4 regions of the Variovorax sp. FW301-JW7 genome follow, and region 1 is predicted to be linked to each of the others. Evidence: predicted binding sites of a transcription regulator. Region 1 holds the regulator's gene; each other region holds the start of a gene.
What was found. Region 1 encodes LexA, which represses DNA repair genes until DNA is damaged. Its sites were predicted from a motif close to ACTGTATNNNNATACAGT; they were not measured.
Positions count from the first base shown of each region.

Region 2: imuA (translesion DNA synthesis-associated protein ImuA) is a predicted target of LexA. The motif match lies at 1,134-1,151, and genes of this name have one in related genera.
Region 3: AC3WQM_RS20385 (PA0069 family radical SAM protein) is a predicted target of LexA. The motif match lies at 1,008-1,025, and genes of this name have one in related genera.
Region 4: recA (recombinase RecA) is a predicted target of LexA. The motif match lies at 1,286-1,303, and genes of this name have one in related genera.

Region 1 covers NZ_JBYTBC010000003.1:724,043-726,239, reverse strand. Annotated here, with positions in the region: gene AC3WQM_RS11825 (asparaginase) at 1-453, opposite strand, end outside; gene lexA (transcriptional repressor LexA) at 527-1,210, shown strand; gene AC3WQM_RS11815 (hypothetical protein) at 1,355-1,735, shown strand; gene AC3WQM_RS11810 (D-2-hydroxyacid dehydrogenase family protein) at 1,894-2,197, shown strand, end outside.
Region 2 covers NZ_JBYTBC010000003.1:361,750-363,946, forward strand. Annotated here, with positions in the region: gene AC3WQM_RS10165 (ABC transporter substrate-binding protein) at 1-1,054, opposite strand, end outside; gene imuA (translesion DNA synthesis-associated protein ImuA) at 1,166-1,963, shown strand; gene AC3WQM_RS10175 (Y-family DNA polymerase) at 1,932-2,197, shown strand, end outside.
Region 3 covers NZ_JBYTBC010000007.1:205,978-208,174, reverse strand. Annotated here, with positions in the region: gene AC3WQM_RS20395 (thiol-disulfide oxidoreductase DCC family protein) at 1-257, opposite strand, end outside; gene AC3WQM_RS20390 (GbsR/MarR family transcriptional regulator) at 327-929, opposite strand; gene AC3WQM_RS20385 (PA0069 family radical SAM protein) at 1,064-2,158, shown strand.
Region 4 covers NZ_JBYTBC010000009.1:151,313-153,509, forward strand. Annotated here, with positions in the region: gene AC3WQM_RS23500 (response regulator transcription factor) at 1-672, opposite strand, end outside; gene AC3WQM_RS23505 (MarR family winged helix-turn-helix transcriptional regulator) at 735-1,220, opposite strand; gene recA (recombinase RecA) at 1,367-2,197, shown strand, end outside.

The DNA of each region.
Region 1 (2,197 bases):
CGCGCCAGGCGTCGAAGCCACCACGAGCGCGTCGCGCACGTTCTGCGGACCATCAGGCGACAGGGCCGTCGCCGGGCGCATCGCGCAGGTCACCACCACCGGCTTGGCCGGCGCCAGCACGGCGTGCAGGAAGAAGGCGGTTTCCTCCAGCGTGTCGGTGCCGTGCGTGATCACGATGCCAGCCACATCAGGCTGCGCCAGCCAGTGTGCGCAGCGCATGGCCAGCTGGCGCCAGGTGTCGGCGTCCATGTCCTTGCTGTCGAGCTGCGCGACCTGCTCCGCCACCAGCGTCACGCCGGCCGGCGCCTCGATGCCGCCCAGCAGGTCCGCCACCCCCACCTGTCCCGCCGTGTAGCCGATGTTGTCGCCGCTGCTGGCAGCCTTGCCGGCAATGGTGCCGCCGGTGCCCAGCACCACCACGCGGCGCGTCTCGGACGAAGAGGAATGAGTCATGGCTTGTCAACTTTTGAAAACTGGTTAAAAATACAGGTACTGGATATCTAGCCAGTGCCGCAAGGAAACCACTATGCAGTTCGCAGTGAAGCTTACCGCCCGCCAGCAGCAGATCCTGGACCTGATCCAGGCCGCCATCGCACGCACCGGTGCGCCGCCGACGCGCGCCGAAATCGCCAACGAGCTGGGCTTCAAGTCGGCCAATGCCGCCGAGGAGCACCTGCAGGCCCTGGCCCGCAAGGGCGTCATCGAACTCGTCAGTGGCACTTCGCGCGGCATCCGCCTCAAGGGCGATGCGCTGCGCTCGCTCCACGAAACGCGCCACCGCGAAGGCAACCAGTTCTCGCTCTCGCTGCCCGGCATGGCCCAGCTCGCGCTGCCGCTCATCGGCCGTGTGGCGGCGGGTTCGCCCATCCTCGCGCAAGAGCACGTCGACCAGACCTATTACGTCGAGAACACGTTGTTCCAGCGCCAGCCCGACTACCTGCTCAAGGTGCGCGGCATGTCGATGCGCGACGCCGGCATCATGGACGGCGACCTGCTCGCCGTGCAGGCCACCAAGGAAGCGCGCAACGGCCAGATCGTGGTGGCGCGCCTCGGCGAAGAAGTCACCGTGAAACGCCTGAAGCGCAACAAGCAGGTGATCGAGCTGCACGCCGAGAACCCCGACTACCCGACCATCATCGTCCAGCCCGGCGAGCCCTTTGAAATCGAAGGCCTCGCGGTCGGCCTCATCCGCAACACCATGCTGATGTAGGTCCCGGGCCTGCTGCCCACGAGCAGCAGCACCTCATCCGGCCGCGACAGGTGGCGGGCGTATGGCGCGAAGTCGCCATCACCCTGTTGCGGCCGATTCAAGAAATCCTGCCTGTGTTCAACCTCATACTTTTTTGGAGTTCACATGGGAATCGCCCTCCTCGCCATCGCCGACCTCTGGTCGCCCCTGCAATCGCTGGCCACCCGCTGGATGCCCGCCCGCCGCCCGTCGCACGGTGACAGCAGCGACGCTGCAGCCGGTCTGCGCTACGTGGCCATTCGCCCGGCCTGCACGGCACGCACGGCAGGCAGCCCAATGCCGGCCACGTCGCCATCCGCCGCTACGCCCGCCCGCCCGCTGCGCGTGGTCCGTGTGGTCGACCGGCAAGGCTCGCAGCGCGGCTGCGCCAACCGGGTCGTGATTTCCGGCCGCATGGCCGACGTGTGCGCCGAACTCGACCGGCTCGCCGCTCTGGAAGCTGCGGAAACCGGGAGCGGCACGCCCCGCCCCAGCCACCTGCACTGAGAAGGTGCGAACGAGCCCGCCGTGCCTGCGCGCCCCGCACGCGCATGGCGGATTCACCCCCAACGGCCTGAAACAGGCCTCCCGGGCGCCATCTGGCACGGGGTATCCAAACGTTCACACGTGCGACGTGCCGATGCTGCGAGGCACAATGGCATGCCATGAACATTGTGATCCTCGACGATTACCAGGACGCCGTGCGCAAGCTGCAGTGCGCCGCCAAACTGGACGCCTATGCCGCCAAGGTCTACACCAACACGGTCAAGGGCATCGGCCAACTGTCGGTTCGCCTCAAGGATGCGGACGTCATCGTGCTCATCCGCGAGCGCAGCCAGATATCCCGCCAACTGATCGAGAAACTGCCCAAGCTCAAGCTGATTTCTCAAACGGGCCGCGTCGGCGGCCACATCGACGTCACGGCCTGCACCGAACGCGGCGTGGCGGTGGCCGAAGGCTCGGGCTCAC
Region 2 (2,197 bases), 360 kb from region 1:
CGGCGATGCCGCCGAGGTCGAGCGTCTTGAACGACTCCAGGCCCTTCTGCAGCGACTCGGGCGTCGGGTTGGCGCCTGCGCGCTTCAGGCCTTCGACCATGACCTTGGCCGTGACGTAGCCCTCCAGGCTCGCGTAGCTGAACTCGGTCATGCCGATCTTCTTCATCGCCGCCTGGTACTCGGCAATCACCGGCATCGCGCTGTTCCACGGATAGGGCACGACCTGCGAGATGACCACGCCGGCCGCGTCCTTCTTGATGTCCTGGAACAGCTTCTGGCCGTTCAGGAAGGAGAACGAATAGAAGGCCGTCTCGCCGCCGGTCGCGCGGTAGGCCGCGATGAACTTCGCCGCCACGTCGTTGGTGGCCGACAGCACCACGGCCTTGGGCTTGAGCTTGGCCAGCTCGGCGGCGCGCTCGGCCGCGTCGGAGCCGTCGTTCTTGATGGCCACGCTGCCGACCATCTTGTCGCCGCGTTCGGCAATGAACTTCTGTGTGCTCTCCATCGCCGAGCGTGCGCCGGGGTTGTCGTTGTGCGCGAAGGCGATGCGCGACAGGCCGATGGTGAACAGGTGGTTCACGATGCGGCTGTATTCCTCGTCGAAGCTGATGCGCACCGGAAAGCCGAACTCGCTGAACTTCACCACCGGGCCCGCGCCCGTGTACGGGCCGACGACGGGAATCTTCAGCTCGTTGGCCGCCTTCAGCGCGCCGACCGCTGACGAGGTGCCGATGGGCATCAGCACGCCGATGGCGCCGTCTTTCGCGAAGGTCTTGACGTTCTCGGCGCCCTTGGCGGGGTCGTAGGCGTCGTCGAGCTGGCGCAGCTCGACCGGGCGGCCGTTGACGCCGCCGCTCGCGTTCAGCGCGGTGAACATGGCGCGGATGCCCACCAGCGGCTCGGTCGACAGCGACGCGAGCGGGCCGGTCTGCACGTAGGTCTGGCCGATCAGGAGCGGCTTGGCGGGCTGGGCCGAGGCGGGCGCCGCGGCAAAGACGAGGGTGGCGAGCGCGGCGAGGGCCAGAAGCCGCAGATGAATCTTTTTGTGTCTCATGGTCACTAATTGTTAATAAACCGATCTTAAGGCGCGGGCCTTCGCAGGTAAATCGATCGCTGGTTGCGACCCGGGAAATGCTGTATAAAAATACAGTTAACAACTGCAATCATGGGCCTCCCTTTCCTCGACTCCTTTTCCACCGCCGCGGGTCGCGGCGTCTGGCACGCCGACGAACTCGGCCTGGCCGACGCGCAGGTCGTCGCCACCGGGCATGCCGCGCTCGACGCCGAGCTGCCCGGCGGCGGCTGGCCCGTGGGCGCGATGACGGAGCTGCTGCAGGCCACGCCCGAGGCCCATGTCTGGCGCCTGCTGCTGCCCGCGCTGGCGCAGGCCGTGGAAGCGCGCGGCGGGCCGGTGGTGCTGGTCGGTGCGCCCTACGAACCCTGCGGCACCGCGCTGGCGGCGCAGGGCTTGCCGGTGGAGGCGCTGATGTGCGTGCGCAGCGACGCCCCGGCCGCGCGGCTGTGGGCCTGCGAGCAGGCGCTGCGCTGCGCCGAGATCGCCGCCGTCGTCGCCTGGCTGCCGCAGGCCCGCGTGGGCGAGTTGCGGCGGCTGCAGCTGGCGGCCGCGCAGCACGAGGTGCTGCTGTTCGTGTGCCGGCCCGAGTCGGTGGCGCTGTCGGCTTCGCCCGCGCGGCTGCGCCTGCGCGCCGAGCGCTGCGCGGGCGACCCGGCGCAGATCGCGCTGCACCTGCTCAAGCGCCGGGGGCCGCCGCTGGCCGCGCCGGTGCGGGTGCCGGCGCGCAACGCCCGCATGAGCGCGCTGCTGGCCGCCGCCCGCGTGCGGCGCCAGCTGCGCCTGCAGCCGCCCGTGGCGCCGGCCGCCGCGCCGTCGGCCACGGTGGTGCGCATCGACGCATGGAAAGGAGGCCCGGATGCACTGGATCGCCTTGCAGTGGTCGTCTGAGTCCGAAGAAGCCGACGCCCCCGACATGCCCCCGCCCGAGGCCCTGGGCTGGTGGGCGCTGCAGTTCACGCCGCACGTCGCTTGGCAGGACGAGGCGCTGATGCTCGAGGTCTCGGCCTGCGAACGCCTGTGGGGCGGGCGCGCGCCGCTGATGCGCCAGCTGCTGGCCCTCAACCCCGCACCCGACGCGCGCATGCGCGGCGCGCAGGGCGCCACCAGCCTGATCGCGCTGGC
Region 3 (2,197 bases), on a different contig from region 1:
CCCACCGCGGCGCGGCAGGCGCGGATGGCGTTCACGCCCACGCGCAACTGGCCTGCGGCATCGACCGCGTGCAGCGAACGCATGAGCGCTTCGCGCGGCGCCGGGCCGTTTGCGAAACCGGCGGGCGAGCAGTCGATCAGGCGCAGCCGCTTCGCGGCGTCGCGCGCTTGCATGGCGCCCATTTCGGCCGTGCACAGCGGGCAGGTGGCGTCGAAATAGACCGTGAGCGGGTAGGTGGCGGGGGCGAAGCGGGTCATGGTGCTTTTGGTTCTCGATATTTCAGTCAAAACAGAAATAAGAAGACAAAAAAAAGGACTCAGCCTTTCTCAGATCATGGGCAGGCTGGCGTGGTGCGCGTCGGGGTCATCGCCCTTGCCGGCGCCAGGAGGGGCGGGGGGCGGTGTGCCGTCGCCGCGCACGAACTTCTGCACGCTGGCGCCGAGCGTGAGCACCTTGTCGAGCGTGCCGGGCGACAGCCGCAGCATCTCGTCGGCCCAGGTGGCGAGCTTGGTCATGAGGTCCATGGTGGAGCGGATGCGGTCCTGCGCATCGGGCGGCTCCTTTTGGAAATCGGGGCTGGCGACGATCTCGCGCAGCACGCGGATGGTGGGGTCGAACTCGCGCTCCTTGCGCTCGCGTACCACGGTGCGGAACAGCTCCCACACGTCGACGCTGGTCTCGAAGTAGTCGCGCCGGTCGCCCAGCGTGTGGGTGACGCGCACGAGGTTCCAGGCCTGCAGTTCCTTCAGGCTGTTGCTGACGTTGGAGCGGGCCACGCCCAGCGTTTCCGACAGCTCCTCGGCGTGCATCGGCTTGCCGTGCGCGAAGAGCAGGGCGTGGATCTGCGAGACCGTGCGGTTCACGCCCCACATGGAGCCCATCTCGCCCCAGTGCAGGACGAACTTGCGTTGAATGTCGGTGAGTTCCATGGTGCCGAGTTTAGGAATTCCTGAATTTCTGTCAAGACAGAAACAAAAAACTGTGCATCTCTGGATCAAAAGTGAAATACTGTATGAATAAACAGTTATTCGCCTTGTTTCCTGTTTCCTTCCAAGGACTCGCCATGCCCGCCGTCCAGGTTCCCATCCACATCATCAAGGGCCGAGGCGCGGCCACGCGGCTCGCGCACCGGTTCTCCAAAGACGAGCGCAACGCCTTCGACGACGGCTGGGGCACGCTGGAAGAGGGCGAGGCCGAAGCCGCCGGACTGCTGCCGCTGGCCACCGAGGTGCGCTTCGAAGACGTGAAGTCGGTGCTCAGCAGCAACGAGTCGCCCGACATCCCGTTCGACCGTTCGCTCAACCCGTACCGCGGCTGCGAGCACGGCTGCATCTACTGCTTTGCGCGGCCCACGCACAGCTACCTGAACCTCTCGCCCGGCCTCGACTTCGAGACCAAGCTCATCGCCAAGCGCAACCTCGTGGAAGTGCTGCGCGCCGAACTCGGGCGCAAGGGCTACCGCCCCAGCAACCTCGCCATCGGCACCGCCACCGACTGCTACCAGCCCATCGAGCGCGAGCTGCGGCTCACGCGCGGCGTGATCGAGCTGCTGAGCGAGGTGCGGCATCCGTTCGCGCTGGTCACCAAGTCGAGCGCGGTCGAGCGCGACCTCGACCTGATCGCGCCCATGGCCGCCGACCGGCTCGCGGCCGTGTACGTCACGATCACCACGCTCGACGGCGAACTGGCGCGCAAGCTCGAGCCGCGCGCCGCCGCGCCGCACCGGCGGCTGCGCACCATCCGCACCCTGGCCGAGGCCGGCGTGCCGGTGGGCGTGAGCGTGGCGCCGCAGATTCCGTTCATCACCGAGGACATGGAGCAGGTGCTCGAAGCCGCCTGGGAGGCCGGCGCGCGCAGCGCCTTCTACACCGTGGTGCGCCTGCCGTGGGAGGTGGCGCCGCTCTTCAAGGAATGGCTCGAGCTGCATTACCCGCAGCGCGCCGAGCGCGTGATGGCGCGCATCCACGAGATGCGCGGCGGCAAGGACTACGACGCCGACTTCGCCACGCGCATGAAGGGCAGCGGCCTGTGGGCCGACCTGATCCACCAGCGCTTCCAGAAGGCGACGAACCGGCTGGGCTTCAACCGCGAGCGGATCGCGCTGGACACCGGCGCGTTCCGCCCGCCCGGCGCCGCGGGGCAGGGCAGCCTGTTCTGAACAGGGCGCAGACGCGGTAGATTCGTGGCCGTGCCGGCT
Region 4 (2,197 bases), on a different contig from region 1:
ACCGGGAATCTTCTCGAGGCAGTAGCCCAGCCCGCGCACCGTCGCGATGCGCACCGGTCCTTTTTCGATCTTCTTGCGCAGGCGGTGGATGTAGACCTCGATGGCGTTGATGCTCACCTCTTCGCCCCATTCGCACAGCCGGTCCACCAGCTGGTCCTTGCTGACCAGCCGGCCGGCGCGCTGCAGCAGCACTTCGAGCAGGCCCAGTTCGCGCGCCGACAGCTCGATCATCTTGCCGTCGATGGTCGCCACGCGGCCGGCCTGGTCGTAGACCAGCGGGCCGTGGCGGATCGCGTTGCTGGTGGCGCCCATGCCGCGTCGCGTGAGGGCGCGCACGCGCGCCTCGAGCTCCTGCAGGCTGAAGGGCTTGGCCATGTAGTCGTCGGCGCCGTGGTCCAGGCCCTTCACGCGCTCTTCCACGCTGTCGGCCGCCGTGAGCACCAGCACCGGCAGCTGCGAGCCGCGCGCGCGCAGGCGCTTGAGGATCTCGATGCCGTGCAGGCTGGGCAGCCCGAGGTCGAGGATCAGCAGGTCGAACTCGCTGTGGGTCATGAGCGCGGTGTCGGCCTGCGAGCCGTTGGCCACGTGATCGACCGCCGCGCCCGAGGTGCGCAGGCTGCGCAGCAGGGCATCGGCCAGCACCTGGTCGTCTTCGGCAATCAGTATTCGCATGAGCCACCTCCGGCGGATTCAGGCGCCATGCCGGCGCTGTTCACATTTGTCTCAACGCGAGTCTAGCCCGCTGTATAGGCTTCGAGTCCGATGGTTACCACGGTGGCGATCTCGTCGCCCACGCTGGCGCGGAACTCGCGCTCGGTCTGCGTCACGGCGCGGCGGAAGGCGTCCAGCCAGGCCAGCCCGTCGGCGGTGAACAGCACGCGCCGCGCGCGCGCATCGAGCGGGTCGGGCCCGCGCGTGACCAGCCCCCAGGCCTCGCACTGGTCGACCAGCGTGCCCATGGCCTGCTTGGTCATGCCGGCGCGCTCGGCCAGCTCGGTCAGGCGCGAGCCCTCGCGCGCCAGGTGCCGCGTGATGTGGATGTGCGCCGCGCTCACCTGGGCGCGCGCCGCCAGGTTCGACAGCGCCAGTGGCACGTCGATGTCGTGCGCCATGAGCGCCAGCACGCGCTCGTCGAAGCGGCGCATCGCATGGCCCAGCAGGCGGCCCAGGTGGGTCTGGCGCCAGGCGTCGGGATCGGTGGGAAAGGCGGGGTCGGCCATGGCCTTAGATGGTAAGGCAAACTGACTTTAAAGTGGGTTTGCGAAACGCCATGAGCCCCTACACTACTGTTCAAGCATCCAGCCTGTGGTTAAAAGCAGATGGATGAACCCCGACACAAACCGTTGATATTCAAGGAGATTTCCACATGGACGCAGTCGTCAAGGGCGCAAGCATCTCGGTCGCCAACAGTGAAAAGGCCAAGGCCCTGCAGGCCGCGCTGGCCCAGATCGAAAAGCAGTTCGGCAAGGGCACGATCATGCGCCTGGGCGAAGGCGAGGCGCTCGAAGACATCCAGGTGGTGTCCACCGGCTCGCTGGGCCTGGACATCGCCCTGGGCGTCGGCGGCCTGCCCCGTGGCCGCGTCGTTGAAATCTACGGCCCGGAATCCTCGGGCAAGACCACGCTCACGCTGCAGGTGATTGCCTCCATGCAGAAGCAGGCCGGCACCTGCGCCTTCGTCGACGCCGAGCACGCGCTCGACGTGCAGTACGCCCAGAAGCTCGGCGTGAACCTGTCCGACCTGCTGATCAGCCAGCCGGACACCGGCGAGCAGGCGCTCGAAATCGTCGATTCGCTGGTGCGCTCGGGCGCCGTCGACCTGATCGTGGTCGACTCGGTCGCCGCGCTCACGCCCAAGGCCGAAATCGAAGGCGAAATGGGCGACTCGCTGCCCGGCCTGCAGGCCCGCCTGATGAGCCAGGCGCTGCGCAAGCTCACGGCCACGATCAAGAAGACCAATTGCATGGTCATCTTCATCAACCAGATCCGCATGAAGATCGGCGTGATGTTCGGCTCGCCCGAAACCACCACCGGCGGCAACGCGCTGAAGTTCTACGCCTCGGTGCGCCTGGACATCCGCCGCATCGGCACCATCAAGAAGGGCGACGAAGCCATCGGCAACGAAACCAAGGTGAAGGTGGTCAAGAACAAGGTCAGCCCGCCGTTCAAGACGGCCGAGTTCGACATCCTGTTCGGC